DNA from 2 places in the Paenibacillus shenyangensis genome. Region 1 is predicted to be linked to the other one. Evidence: riboswitches for the same ligand, from Rfam matches in the RefSeq annotation. Region 1 holds a riboswitch; the other holds the start of a gene.

Region 1 (7,636 bases):
ACCGCGTAAAAATGTTGTATTTGTACTCGTATGTGCAGCCTTGTTCCTGATCATCGCTGGCTGCGGTAACAACAATGGAACGAGCAGTTCCACTACGGGCCAGACCGGTACTTCCAACAGTACGGAAACAAATGGCACTACCGGTTCGACTGGAACGACTGGTGACCAGAGCGGCTCTACAGCAACCGATACAGCGCAGACACCATCCGCAACTGATAACTCCGCTGACTTCAAGCAGGCCAATGACCCTATCGTAACCGTTGAAATGAATGATGGCCAAAAGATTGAAATCGAACTGTATCCCAAAGCAGCACCCAACAGCGTTAACAACTTTATTTCCCTCGTCAAAAAAGGATTCTATGATGGCCTGACTTTCCACCGCGTTATTCCGGGCTTCATGATCCAGGGTGGCGATCCCAACGGCGATGGCACTGGTGATCCGGGTTACAGCATCCCCGGTGAATTCAAATCCAATGGCGTGCAGAATGACCTGAAGCACACGGCAGGCGTACTGTCGATGGCACGTTCCGGCGATCCAAACTCCGGCGGCTCCCAGTTCTTCCTGATGGTAGCCGATGCTCCGCATCTGGATGGCGAGTATGCTGCATTTGGTAAAGTTATCAACGGTATGGAAGAAGTCAACAAGATCGTCAACCTGCCAACAGGTGCCAATGACAAACCTAACACTCCTCCTGTCATGAAAAAGGTAACCGTGGATACTAAAGGTGTCGATTATCCGGAACCCGAGAAAAGCAAATAAAAAGATTTATTCGACCAGCGCTTTCCATAGCGCTGGTTTTTTTTGATCCTTTCGGACCTGTGATGATTAGGTGAATCCATTCTTAGCTGCAGTATATAATGCTTCCCTATGCACTATGCTCTTCTTTGGCAGTACCTTTCCATAAAAAATGTCAATTTTTGTCGTTAAAATACCGAAATTCTATTTAGAAACTTAGCTATATAGACGATATATATGTTATGCAATCCTACAAGAGTGCATACTACAGCAACCTCTGCTGAACCTATTGTTTATCATATTTAATCAGGGCAAATTCACTGAAAGGTGAAGACGCAAAGCCAAGGGTCTAAGGCATGATGGGCAGGGTCTTGCTAGGATAGCCGGTTGCCGATGAATACCTGATGCGGTATGACTCGAAGGAGTCCAACATCATGAGAACAGCATATTATCGCCTACAATTGGGTATCCTCTGTATAGCATTACTACTGTGGCTAGGAGGATTCACGATGACACCCGCTTATGCTCAATCACCTCAAAAAGCAACCTGGCTGTGGAACACACAGCTGATTGTAAATTCTACAGCCAGTATTTTATCTTTTGCAGTCAGCCAGAACGTTACCCTGATCTACCTGCAGGTCAACGACGATCTGGATGCTAATGTATATCAACACTTTATCGCTGCTGCTTCTGCCCAAGGCATTACAGTGCAAGCACTCGATGGAGCCCCCTCTTGGGCGCTGGATTCCCGGCGTCATGAACTTCAAGCCACGCTTGACTGGATTACCACGTATCAACAGGGCGCCTCTGCCGATGAGAAGTTCAGCGGTATCCATATCGATATCGAACCTTATCTGCTGCCCGAATGGCGCACCGATCAGTTAACCGTTATCGCAGGCTGGCAGCATAGTGTTGAGAGCGTCGTACAAGCTGCTCATTCGCTGCATATCCCCGCTTCCGCCGATATCCCGTTCTGGCTGCATACCCTGTTGACCGCAGACGAATCTGCAACGCTCAGCAGTTGGATGATGCAGCAGTACGATTCCATTACGATCATGGCTTACCGTGATAGTGCCTCCGGAATTCTGGATGTTGCCGAAGCCCAGCTGGCCGAGGGTGATGCTGTCGGTACACCCGTCTATGTAGGGGTGGAGACCAACCCTACGAGTGAGGGGAATACTATCACTTTTTATGAGGAAGGCGCCGCTTACCTGAACAACCAGCTCGCTCGTGTGACGAAGCAGGCGGGCAAGCACGACTCTTTTGCCGGTATCGCTGTCCATGATTATGCTGGTTGGTCGACACTGGTAAGCAAATAAATAGTAGCGATTCACTATCGAGACAGACGTTGTTTTCCGTTTGTCTCGTTTTTTGTATAGGGAGAATATGTGGAGGCATTTTCATCCTTCATGAATATTTGATTTTTGGCCTTCTCGTATGCGACCAATTACTTACCTTTCTATCTTTGGAACCAATTCTTTCATTTGCAATATTCACAATTTGACGATTTTGTAGTTTAATGCCGATTAATGTAACAAAAATGTTATGCAATAGTATCCATTTACGGAAGATTCATTCCTTCCTGTCTTGTTATGATGAATACAGAAAATTGCAGGTAAGGAGCGTCTTATTCATGTTACATAAGCAAAAATGGTTACTCGCACTACTCATCGCTGTACTTCTGATTCCTCAGACAGCGACCGCTGCCAAATCGCAGTCATCCGGCAGCAAAGCACATTCATCCAAAGTGATCTATCTGACCTTTGACGATGGACCGACTGCACATACGATGCAGCTGCTCGATATCCTCGACCAGTACAATGCCAAAGCGACTTTCTTTATGCTTGGACCGCATATGGAACACTTCCCGGCAGCGACCAAACGTATTGTCAAAGAAGGCAACGGACTTGGCCTCCATGGTGTAAGTCATGTAGTCAGCCAATTCTACAGTTCTCCGTACAGCGCCTACAAGGAAATGAAGGGCGCCAACGAAAGTCTGTACAAAGTAACCGGCAAGTCCACAAGTCTGGTACGTACTCCTTATGGCAGCAAGCCATATCTCAAAAAATCCTACCGGGATATTATGCTGAGCACCGGCGGCTTCCATCTGTGGGACTGGAACGTGGATTCCCTGGACTGGAAGTACAAAAAAGATCACCAGAAGGTGTACAACAATATTATGACCCAGGTGAAATCGGTAGAACGTCGCGGAGCTACTCCGGTTATACTGATGCATGATCAACCTGCCACTCTCAAAGTACTGCCAAAAGTACTCAAAGAGCTCAAGGCAGAGGGTTATCATTTTGAAATATTGGATAAAAAAAATCATCCGCTGAACTTCTGGAACGACGAACGCTAAGTTCTGCGATTGATTGCCGAACCTGTAGCGTATGACATTCATACAGCGATACGAAAAGCCCCTGTCCGCAAGGAGATTGTACTCCTTTGGACAGGGGCTTTTTATATGGTTCTCCGGTTCACTCGTCTTCTGCCAAATTCACTTTTGTCATGCAGGCAATTCCGGCTTATTGCTGGTATGATAAAATAAATCCAATTTATCGTACAAAGGAGCGTATTTATGACAGAATCACAGCAGCCTGCAGCAGGATTCCCTCTGGTTACACGCGCTGACCGCGAGCGGCTTTATCGGCAAAAGGGACGTGTACTGTGGCTGACCGGATTGTCCGGATCAGGGAAATCCACTCTCGCTTTTGCACTGGAGCATGAGCTGTTCCTGCGTGGACAATCTTGTTATGTACTGGATGGGGACCGGGTACGGCAGGGACTGAACAGCGATCTGGGCTTTGCTCCAGAAGATCGGCGCGAGAATCTTCGCCGCATGGGAGAAGTCGCCCGCATCCTGCTGGATGGTGGACAGATTGTTATCGCTGCACTGATTTCCCCCCATGCTCCGGATCGGCAAATGGTACGGGACATGTTCCAGCCCGAAGACTTTTGCGAGATCTATGTGAACTGCTCTCTGGCAGCCTGTGAACAGCGTGATCCCAAGGGATTGTACCAGCGTGCCCGCAGCGGGGAGATTCCGCAGTTTACCGGGATCAGTGCTCCCTACGATGTACCCGAGCAGCCTGAATTGGTTATTAACACCGAGTTCCTGTCTGTAGAGGAATCGGTCATGCTGATTATGGAGACACTGGAATTGTCAGGGGCAGCCAGCCTGAATATCTCTGGCTGATTCGCTGAAATCAGCATCGTATTCAATTCCAATACAGTCTGCGATACTCCGTAGGTGTCATCTTTTCACGGGTGAGAAATTGACGATTGAAGTAGCTGGCACTGGGATAGCCGGCATCCTCGGCAATCTGCCCCACAGGGCGATCCGGCCGTTCCAATAACCACTGCTTGGCCATCTGCAAGCGGGAACGGGTGATGAATTCCATTGGAGTCATCTCGACTACACTTTTGAACAGTCTGCAAAAATAATGTTCGCTCACCCCTGCCCGCTCCGCCCAATCCTGCAGGAGAAAAGGTTCGCAGGCCTGTTGCTGCATCTGTGGCAGCAGGCTCAGAATCCGGCCTTCCGCCTGACCCGCACGCCGATTCTTCAGCGGAACCGCCTGATGCACGAATTCGGCGAGCACCGCATAGGTCAGTGTCGATAATAGTGACGGATGCAGCATCCGGTGCTGCTCCGCTTCATTCAGCAGTGCCAGATGAGAGGCTTCCCAGCCTTCCCGCTGACGCAGTGTCCACAATAGATTGCGGTGAAATCCACGCTCAATCATATAATCATGCAGACGCTCTCCATAAAAATGCACCCAGCGCACATCCCACGGATCATCCTGGCTGCTGTAATACCGCTGACGCTGATGCGGAAAATAAAGCACCGCCTGCCCGCTGCGCAGTTCATGTACCGTTCCCTCCACTTCCACATATCCTTTACCGGCAGCTACATAATGTATATTAAAATTATTCAGTGCACCCTCTTCTCTCAACACGGAATGTTCCGGTTGATCATGATAATGCCCTACTGATTCCGGCAGACAAAAATATGGCTGTTCCTGCAAAGTAAGTAGTACGGTCTGTCTAATCTTCCTCATCCTCTCTAATGACAATATTGTGTTAACCTATTCAATATATTATCATTTCCAAGCCTTTTTGAATTCATTATAATCACAACATACAGGTAATCGATTCCTCATACGAAAGGAAGATATAAGACATGGAATATATCCAAATTGAAGGTGCACGCAAACCAGTCTCTCGCCTGATCAAAGGTACAGACTATTTTAAGCATGATACGTATGAAAAAGCAGCTGCGAATCTGGATGCTTTTCTGGCAATTGGCGGTACGACAATAGACACTGCCCATATTTACTGCGGCGGTGAGAGCGAGGAAGTGCTTGGCCAATATATGCAGGAACGCGGTAACCGTGAAGCACTGGTCATTCTGACCAAGGGTGCCCATCATGATCAGCATGGACCACGTGTGAATGCAGAGGATATCCGTAGCGACCTGATGACCAGCCTGGAGCGGCTGAAGACCGACTTTATCGAACTGTATGGTCTGCATCGTGATGATCCGTCTGTTCCTGTAGGCTCTATTCTGGAAGCGCTTAACGAGCATGTCGAAGCTGGACGGATCGGTGCTATCGGCGCTTCCAACTGGACCTGGCAGCGGCTACAGGAAGCGAATGACTATGCCGCTTCCCATGGATTAACCGGTTTTACTTTCAGTAGTCCCAATCTGAGTCTTGCCAAAGCCAATGAGCCATTCTGGGCAGGCTGTGTCTCCGCTGACCGCGAAACACTGGATTGGCATGAACAGACCCAGCTGCCACTGCTATCCTGGTCTTCACAGGCGCGGGGCTTCTTTACCGGACGCTTTACCCCGGAGGTGCGGGATAATGAAGATCTGGTGCGCGTATTCTACAGCGATGAGAACTGGGAGCGGCTGCGCCGTGCTGGAGAACTGGCTGGACAGAAGCAGAGTACTACGATCCAGATTGCGCTGGCTTATGTACTCAATCAGCCTTTTCCGACCTGTGCTTTGATCGGAGCACAGAACCGTGAAGAACTGCTATCCTGTGATGAGGGTGCGCAGATTACACTGACACGTGAAGAACTGGATTGGCTGGATTTGAAATAAATCCTGCAGATATACAGTGATCCGCTGGACAGGTAGATCGTATCTTGAATTAGGGTGAGTGATTGGCGAATCTTTAAACTTTTAAACCTTCACATGTTCTAACTAAATGCCAATCCGCATGAAATGCTGTACCCTATCGTTGATTTTTCAATCCGTACGATAAAAAAGGAACAGATCCCACTGCATCGCAGCGATCTGTTCCTTTTCTGCATGATTATACTTTGTCCGACAAAATAAAATCGAACCGCATTACTGGGCAGCTGTCTGATAGGCTAGCAGCTGATGGAAGGTTCCCTTGGTCTCACTGGACAGCTGGTTAAATCCACCCTGCTGCACAATCTGTCCATGATCCATCACGATCACCTGATCGGCATTGCGGATTGTGGATAGACGGTGGGCAATAACAATCAGTGTGATCTTGCCTTTGAGTTTCTCCAGCGCGAGCTGTACCTTGGCTTCATTCTCGGTATCCAGCGAGCTGGTCGCTTCATCCAGAATCAGCACTTCCGGCTTGCGCAGGATAGCTCGTGCCAGCACGATACGCTGGCGTTCTCCCCCAGACAGACGAACCCCGCGGTCGCCAATAACTGTATCCAGTCCATCCGGCAGCTTCCGTACGAACTCATCACAAGCTGCAAAGGACAATGCTTCCCACAGCTCGTCTTCGCTCGCGTCCGGCTTCACCAGCATCAGATTCTCACGAATACTGCTGTGGAACAGAAACGGCTCCTGAGCGACGTAACCGATAGAGTTGCGCCAGGACAGCAGACGCTCTCCAGTCAGTACTTCTCCATCTACAGTCACTTTGCCATCCTGCGGCTCCATCAGCCCCATCAGCATATCGATCAGCGTACTCTTGCCCGCTCCCGAACGTCCGGCGACAGCAGTCATCTGACCTGCCGGAATAAACAGATTAATATCTTTCAGCGCATTGTCATGCTCTTCACTGTAGCGGAATGACACCTGCTCACAGCGAATACCCTGCTGCAGTGGCTGTACCGGTCCTTGACCATACCCAACCGGACGATATGATTCTTCAGCCTGCTCACATTCGGTCTGCAGCTTGGACAGTGCGCGGAACGCAGGCAGCAGTGCACCGATATACTCCAGATAGGACTGAATACCGCTGAATCTTGGCCATAAGCGGGCAAAGATCAGTACGATCAGCACTGAACGCTCCGGCTGCAGCTTGAATACCTGCGCGGATAGTACGATAAAACCGACAATGAATACGACCGAGATCAGCTTGTAGATCAGCTGGGTAGCCGAATTCAGGCGAATCTGCTGGATCAGATTATATTCCAGCTTGTTGGCCATATTGCGGAACCAATCAAAGTGCGAAGATTCCAGCATATTACTTTTGATATCCTTGATTCCGTTCAGATTCTCCTGGATACCGGAGAAATAATCCTGTGACAGCTGGGTCATTTTATCCCCGTATGTTTTGGACTTACGGACAAACTTGCGTGAATACAAGGCCAGCAGTCCGCCACCGATCATTACCAGCAGGGTCATCTTGAAGGATAACACCATGGCAAATCCGATCTGAATCACGGTAAACAGCAGCGAAGTGGATAGCATCAGGACCAGATTCGTTCCCTGACTGACCCTGGCCAGCTCGGTGGTCAGCATATGGCTCAGATCCGACTTGCGCTTACGCAGGAAAAAGGACCAGTTGGAACGCATAATCGAGCGATATACACGCAGACGCAGGCTCTTGATAAATCCTTGCTGGATCTCGGCGCCCATAATCGCCTGTTTGCGCTGCATCAGTCCTTGTACAATTGTCA
Region 2 (7,636 bases), on a different contig from region 1:
CGAAGTGGATATCGCCGCCAGACTGGGCGTGAAGCTGATGCGTCATGATGTAGCGTCCTCGCCGGATGTGTCGATTGCTAATTTTAACCGCCATCTAGGTCGGCTGGCGGATGCCTGCCGCCGGGTCGCTGATCATGCTGCCAATTACGGGATAACCACCAGTGTGGAGAATCACGGCTTTCTGATCCAGCATGCCGATCGGGTACAGGCTCTGATCCAGGCTGTAGATCGCCCCAATTATAAAACAACGCTGGATGTGGGTAATTTTGTATGTGCAGATGAGAATCCGGTAGCTGCCGTACAGAAAAATCTGCCGTTTGCATCCATGGTGCATATCAAGGACTTTTATATGCGTCCTTCCCATCGCAATCCCGGTGCAGGCTGGTTCACCAGTACAAGCGGCGTCTATCTGCGCGGTGCCATTATCGGACAGGGAGATCTGGATACGTGGAAGATTCTGCATACGATCAAGGCTTCCGGGTACGACGGATATATTTCGGTTGAATTCGAAGGCATGGAAGACGGCATGACCGGTTCGAGGATCGGTATGGAAAATGTACAGCGAATCTGGGACGAAGTCTAAGCGATACAAGCTGGATATCGCCTCATACTGGACAGTCTGCCGTGAGTACCTGTTTACCGGCAGACTCGTCTTTCTTTTACCAAAACTGTGAAGGAAGTGATTCCATGGCAACAGAACTTGGCAAAATCGGCGTGATTGCAGACGCATTCAAACTGGAACTTCGCGAGAATCTGCTCAAAGCAAAAGAAGTTGGTGCAGACGGTGTACAGATCTGGGCTACCGAAGGCGTGATGGACCCGGATAATCTGGGCATCGACCGCCGCCTGGATCTCAAAGAGTATCTGGATGGACTGGGGCTGGAAGTATCGGCGCTGTGTGCAGACTTTGGCGGCAACGGCTTCCATAGCGCACAGGATAATATCTGGAAAATCGAAAAGTCCAAAAAAATTCTCACACTCGCTCTGGAACTGGGTACGCCTATTGTAACGACTCATATCGGAATCGTACCTGAGGATACCAATGCGCCTGAATATGCCATTATGCAAAAAGCCTGTAACGAGCTAGCCGAATTCGCTTCTTCGATGGGTGGTTACTTTGCGATCGAGACAGGTCCCGAACCGGCTGCCCGGCTCAAGCAGTTCCTCGATTCCCTGGACAGCAAAGGCGTAGCCGTAAACTTTGACCCGGCCAATATGGTTATGGTCACCGGAGACGATCCGGTGCAGGGTGTATACACGCTCAAAGATTACATCGTGCATACCCATGTCAAAGACGGCATTCGTAACCGCGAGGTCAATCCGCATGATGTGTACGGTAATCTGAGCCATGAACAGATCGCGGCGTTCGAGGATGGCAGTATTGGCTTCCAGGAAGTCGCACTCGGCGAAGGACAGGTCGATTTCAAAGCCTATTTCGCAGCGCTGCAGGATATTGGCTACACCGGCTACCTGACAATCGAGCGCGAAGTCGGTCAACAGCCTGAACAGGATATCCGGCGGGCCGTCGAGTTTATCCAGGGATTCAAAGCCACTGTCTAGAAATTGACAGGGATACCATAATGGGAAGACACAGCATACAGCGCGAGCAGTGGGTAGCCAGCATCCTGCTGCTCGCGCTGTATACTGTCGTGCATTTCCCCTATGCGGAGGATGAAAACTGTATGGATGATGCACACTCGGCATAGATAGATCCCCCTTCATTCATGTATAAAATATGTACAAAAAAAGCTGATTTCATCCACTGTCTGACAGCGATGAAATCAGCTTTTTAAGTTAACGATAGCCTTGATCGGTACTCTATCTTACTAACGATATTAACAAATAAAGAGCGATCACCCAGATCATCAGCGCCGAACAACGGTTCAGCCAGTAGAACCAGCGTCCGCTGCGATCAAATACTCCCACCGCCATCCCTGCTGCAGCCAACACTGCAAACCAGAGCCAGGAAACGATAATACAAGTCCACATAAACGCCAGCTTTTGCTGACCTTCATACTGAAGCGAACTTGTTCCTATGACGCCGACCGTATCCAGAATAGCATGCGGATTGAGCAGCGATACCGACAGCGCGAATAGTATCTGTTTGCGCGCGGGGAGAGCTGCCGTTTTGTTTGGCTGCTCTTCTCCGTCTACTACCGCGGCTGTCCGGACAGTCTCGGCACTTTTCCACGTCACATATCCCATGTAAAGCAGAAACAGCACTCCCGCCAGCATCAGTGCCGTTTTGACCCATGGTAGTCCCAGCACTAGGACCGATACTCCGCCGATAGCCAGACTGATCAGTAGCGTATCACATAATCCAGCGGTGATTACTACGGGCAACACTTTCCACCATCTGCGCTGTACCATTCCCTGCTGAAAAATAAACACATTCTGGACACCCAGCGGCAGAATCAATCCCAGCGCCAATATAAAAGCATGCAGTATAACACCAGCCATTTGTATCTCCCCCTTGTTCACCAATACCAGTGTAGCGCGGGATCAACAAACTGCATACAGCAATAATGTTTCTTTTATTTTTCTAATAATCTTATAAAATGAAACTCCATTTGCTCTTGCTTATCTCTTCTCTCCATCAACATACACCGATGATCCTCTTGTTCTCGCCCAGTCCGCAATCCGCGATGGATCGCCTTGCCATAATCGCTGCTTGCCCCATATATTACTCTCCGGCACACCATCACACTCCACTCGTATGACGGGAAAAAGAGCTGTCGGACGCTCTTTGGGAAGTCCTTTGATCCATACTACCTGATCCTGCTGTTCAAATTCCAGCTCATGTCCGGTCGTGAGTAGTGTCACCCGTTTTACTCGCGATACCAGGTCGGCAAGGCGTATTTCCGGCTTCCCATCCCAAAAGCGAATAATCAAATACAGATGGTTCCCACTAATGGTCTGTCTTCCCCGTGTAATAAACTCGGTCAGATCACCACCATCCGATTTGTATATCGCTTCACCATGCACTTCCAGCCACGCCCCAATCTCTAGCGCTCGCTGTACAAATTCCGGCGGCAGCTGGCCGTCCGGCTGGGGACCAACATTGAGCAGCAGATTACCGCCTTTCTCTGCACATTCGCATAGCATATCCAGCAGCATATCTGCAGAACGCCAGCGTTCTCCGGCAGCATATCCCCATAGACGCCAGGTAGTGACCTGGTTGGACTCCCATAACCGGTTCGGATCAGGCACAATCTGATGTTCCGGCGTACCAAAGTCACCCAGCACTTCCGAATCACCAGCGCCGGCGCCACCATCTGCGTAAGTACGCGTTCCATCCGACGGACCCAGCCGATTATTCACCAGTATACCGGGCTGCAGCTCTTTCATTCGGCGTACCAGTTCTACACTACCCAGCTCCTCTGCTGTTCGCGGCCATACCCCATCGAAGAAGAAGTGATCAATCTGTCCATACCGGGTCAGCAGTTCCTCGACCTGATTATGCATATATTCCTTCATCGCCTGCCAACCATCCGGGTCTTTCTCCGGTCCGTCAAAAAAAGCTGGAATCCGCCAGTCCATCCACGAATAATACAGTCCAATATGCAATCCCTCTGCCCGGAATGCCTCGACAAATTCACGTACCAGATCACGCCCGCATGCCTGAGCAGCAGTAGAATAGTCTGTGTACTGTGAATCCCATAGACAGAATCCGTCATGGTGGCGCGTTGTCAGACATGCATATTTCATTCCTGCTTTGCGGGCTGTCTGTGCCCATAACGGAGCGTTGAAATGCTCCGGATTCCAGCTGCACGCCTGCCGGGCATATTCCTGATGATCCAGATGTTCTCGGAACAGAACCTGTTCCCCGCGTCCATACTGTGCATAAGGTCCAAAATGAATAAACAATCCATACCGACTATCCGTGAACCATTTTGCAGACTCCGACCCAGTGTGCCTGCTGTTGTTATCCTGTCCCGTATTCATACACCCATCTCCATTTCACTTATACGATTTAGATTGGTTTTGTATCTACGCTGACTGAATGTATGTAGATTTTCTTGGTGTGCTTATTTTGCCTTTATGACTTTTTTTATTACTTATAAGCCCAATTCATCTAAACATCATAATGTTATTATCTATTTGCATTATATCATTGTTATTATGCTTATCGAGTTAAAATATCGAATTTCACAAATAGATTTCCAAACTCTCAAGACAGCAGAAGTTCTTAAATCCATCAGATTAAAATACCCATATATTGTATATTAAATTACAGTATATGGGTATTAATATATATATCGAATTTATCCTTTTTATATCCTGCCTATAGTGTTATTCTTAAAATTAACTGTGTAATTTCGACAAATCCAAAGGCAGGAGGATGAATATAGATATGAAAAAATGGGCGTACATGCTAATCGTTGCAGGCATCCTGGTGATGATCTATCCTCAGGCAAATGAATGGTATGACGATTGGCAGCAGGAGCGTCTTCTGAGTCAAGCGGAGCAGACAGCCGCCGTTTCTCATCAGAATACGACAAAAAATTTAAAAAATAGCTATTCGGAGGTAAATGCTCTACTAAATGAAGGAGCTGCTGCCGATAATATAAATAGTAAGACAGAACTACCAGCAAGCGGTGAGATTCTGGGAGTGATTCATATCCCGGTAATCGATGTGGAACTTCCGATCGTAGAAGGTGCCACTCGTGAAAATATGCGCAGCGCTGCTGTTCATATTTCCGAGACTGACCAGCTGGGACAGAAAGGCAACTTCGCTGTTGCTGCGCATCGCGCTCATAAAACCGGTCGTTTATTCAATCGTCTGGGTGAAGTTAAAGTCGGTGACTCGATCCAAATCGAATCTGCCGGTCAACAATACAATTATCAGGTCGATCGCATCCGAATTGTAGAACCCACTGAAGTATCTGTACTCGATAGCGATCATCAGTCGGAAGAATTGACACTCGTGACCTGCGACCCACTAATCAATCCAACCCACCGTCTTATAGTACATGCGGTACGCGTCTATGATCCTATAAATGAATAGCAAATTATTCATTTCGCGTACATTCCTGTTTGACGCTTTTAGTCGAATTATCGCTGTGGTACTATAAGATTATAACTAACCAGTAACTTATTATTTACCCATAAATCACACCAATATGTATATCTTGCATATTGTTGCTATGTAACTTGCTTATTAAGAGCTTTTACACGATAACGGCAAACCTGTCTAAAGATAGGGACGCAAAGCTAAAGGGCCTTACCCTCCGGGGTTGGCAGCCAGCTACCGAACGGAAAGGCTCTTTTTATATGAATGGATTGTAAAATATTACACTTTATAGAATATAATGGTTTAGTCAAACGACGGATAACAGTGAGTTAATGTGATCCTTCATTGATCGACTAAGCCCCTTTGAAAGGATTTGTCGTCATGAAGAAACTTTTGCTAACTTGCTTGACAACTATTTCGCTGCTTGCAGCAGCTCCATTATCTGTATTCGCAGCCGAAGATTCTAGCTGGCTGGACAGCTCCACTGCCAATCAGGGTTATGTCGCTGTTCACTATGAAGCTCCTTCCAATACACGTACCAAAGTTATGATTACTAAGAATGATACCAGTTATACGTACAATCTTTCTTCTTCCCATACTGATACTTCGTTGCCATTGCAGCTGGGAAGTGGTACGTATCAGGTAAGCGTTCTGGAAAATACATCCGGCAACAACTATAAAAAAGTATATTCCGATTCGCTGCAGGTACAATTGAGCAATGAGAACAGTGTATATCTGGCCTCCACTCAAAATATCGATTGGAAAAACAGTCCTGCTGTTACTTCACTCGCAGCCAAGCTAACCCAAAATGCTACAAACGATCAGCAAAAAGCACAGGCAATCTACGATTATATTACAAGCAGCATCAAATACGATTATCAGCTCGCTAGCGCATTACCAACCGTCTATGTACCTGATCCGCAGCAGACACTGTCTTCCCGTAAAGGCATCTGCTATGATTATGCTTCTCTGAATGCAGCGATGCTGCGTAGCCAGGGTATTCCTGCCAAGCTGGTAATGGGAACTACATCAGCTGTTAAAGAATATCATGCCTGGAATGAAGTTTATCTGAACGGTAAATGGGTCACTGTGGATGCTACTGTAGATGCATCGCTTCAACAAAAGGGCAAAAGTATCCCCTTTGCCAAAGACGCTACACAGTACCAAGCAGCCAAAGTATATTAATATCGTTACTGAAGGTTTCATCTTCTCCTAAACGTTGCACTCCTTATTCACAGCTTTTATCGAAGGTTAATTAGGCTTGATAAATAATAAACAAACTTCATATAACATTGAATTTAAGAAAATAAAAACCCCTTTGCCTACCATCGGCAAAGGGGTTTTTGTATTGTTACCCATGTATACATCACCCAGATACTTTATTGATATGATATATACTTTATTCATAATAAGTCGATTTAAACATCTGATCCATGCCTGCTTCTTCTTATATAGAAGAAAGAGGGGTTGTTATACCGGCAGTAGGGTTAGATGGTACAGTTCCTTTACCGATATTTGGAGAGCTCCCAGCCGACTGCTCCAGCTGCAGAAGTGCCTGCTTCATCGGCATACCTCCCCGGTATCCTGTCAAATTGCCATTTTTACCGATAACCCGATGACACGGAATCGTGATCAAGACAGGATTGGCCCCAATTGCCGCGCCTACCGCTCTCACTGCATCGGGTCTGCCAGCCATTTCGGCAACTGCCGAGTACGTTAGAGTCTGACCATATGGTATACGGCTTAGTGCTTCCCATACTGCCAGCTGAAAAGGGGTTCCCCTTAGATCATGCTTTACGTTATCCAGTGCATCTGCTGCTCCATGCAGATACTGGATTATAAGTGCTGCATAGCCTTCCATCTGCTGCCCATCTTCCACCAATACGTATCCCGGAAAACGGCTGCTCGCCCACAATACCAGGTCTTCCAGCGGCTGATCCGGTGAACTGACATAACATAACCCGTCTACTGTCGCAGCGATATAGAGATGCCACTGTTTATCATTTAACCACTTGTAGTACAAAATGGGCTGATCTGCTGACATATCGTAGGCCTCCTTTTGTCAAATTACATATACTCTACTTTATGCGGATTATTGCCGTTTTGTGCTGTAGCTTATTTCTCGTTTATTGCTTTTATCTATCTATCTTTCTGGTTCGTATGTTCCGACTGCATTTGATGATCTTCTGCTTCAGTTATATCACGATCTGATGTTCAAAATATTGCGCTTCTATTCCAGCTTCTATTCCAGCTTGTACTTCATCCTGCTATTTTCCCGGAATCCACTTCCCTTTCGGAACATACCAAAATGCAGCTCCTTGTGTCATCCCGGAGCTGCATTTGATATCCGTCCTTTTTCTGTTATGCCCTCTATGCTGGTTTGCTTTTACCTGTATCGCGTTATACTTCCTTGTGTGTTTCACTTTCTTTGCGCTGCGGATCAGCAAAAGAATCGGATGGATCGGGTTTTGGTTTGTTCAGCTCGCCGCCCATCGACTTGAGAAACTGGAGTCCAAAAGCCATCGTCGTACGCACATCCGGATCGCGCATCGTTTTGAGCAGATGCAGCATTCCCGGCGGTTCCTGATCCCGTGAATCTCCATGCTTCGAGTTCGCAGGGTC

The links. A riboswitch is a leader RNA that binds a small molecule or an ion and turns the genes downstream of it on or off. The one in region 1 is predicted to bind cyclic di-GMP.
Region 2: it holds a riboswitch for cyclic di-GMP, as region 1 does, so the genes downstream of both, H065_RS0103250 (transglutaminase-like domain-containing protein) here and H065_RS25060 (hypothetical protein) in region 1, are expected to answer to the same signal.

Annotation. Positions count from the first base shown of each region.
Region 1 covers NZ_AOIG01000004.1:35,653-43,288, forward strand. Annotated here, with positions in the region: gene H065_RS0103055 (peptidylprolyl isomerase) at 1-760, shown strand, start outside; cyclic di-GMP riboswitch class I at 1,037-1,131, shown strand; gene H065_RS25060 (hypothetical protein) at 1,246-2,055, shown strand; gene H065_RS0103065 (polysaccharide deacetylase family protein) at 2,370-3,095, shown strand; gene cysC (adenylyl-sulfate kinase) at 3,315-3,932, shown strand; gene H065_RS0103075 (AraC family transcriptional regulator) at 3,955-4,797, opposite strand; gene H065_RS0103080 (aldo/keto reductase) at 4,920-5,846, shown strand; gene H065_RS0103085 (ABC transporter ATP-binding protein) at 6,096-7,636, opposite strand, start outside.
Region 2 covers NZ_AOIG01000005.1:27,761-35,396, forward strand. Annotated here, with positions in the region: gene H065_RS0103220 (sugar phosphate isomerase/epimerase family protein) at 1-583, shown strand, start outside; gene H065_RS0103225 (sugar phosphate isomerase/epimerase family protein) at 688-1,560, shown strand; gene H065_RS28435 (hypothetical protein) at 1,581-1,706, shown strand; gene H065_RS0103235 (LysE/ArgO family amino acid transporter) at 1,819-2,460, opposite strand; gene H065_RS0103240 (alpha-L-fucosidase) at 2,581-3,945, opposite strand; gene H065_RS0103245 (class D sortase) at 4,355-5,008, shown strand; cyclic di-GMP riboswitch class I at 5,174-5,256, shown strand; gene H065_RS0103250 (transglutaminase-like domain-containing protein) at 5,396-6,199, shown strand; gene H065_RS28110 (hypothetical protein) at 6,266-6,421, opposite strand; gene H065_RS0103255 (methylated-DNA--[protein]-cysteine S-methyltransferase) at 6,462-7,058, opposite strand; gene H065_RS0103260 (helical membrane plugin domain-containing protein) at 7,415-7,636, opposite strand, start outside.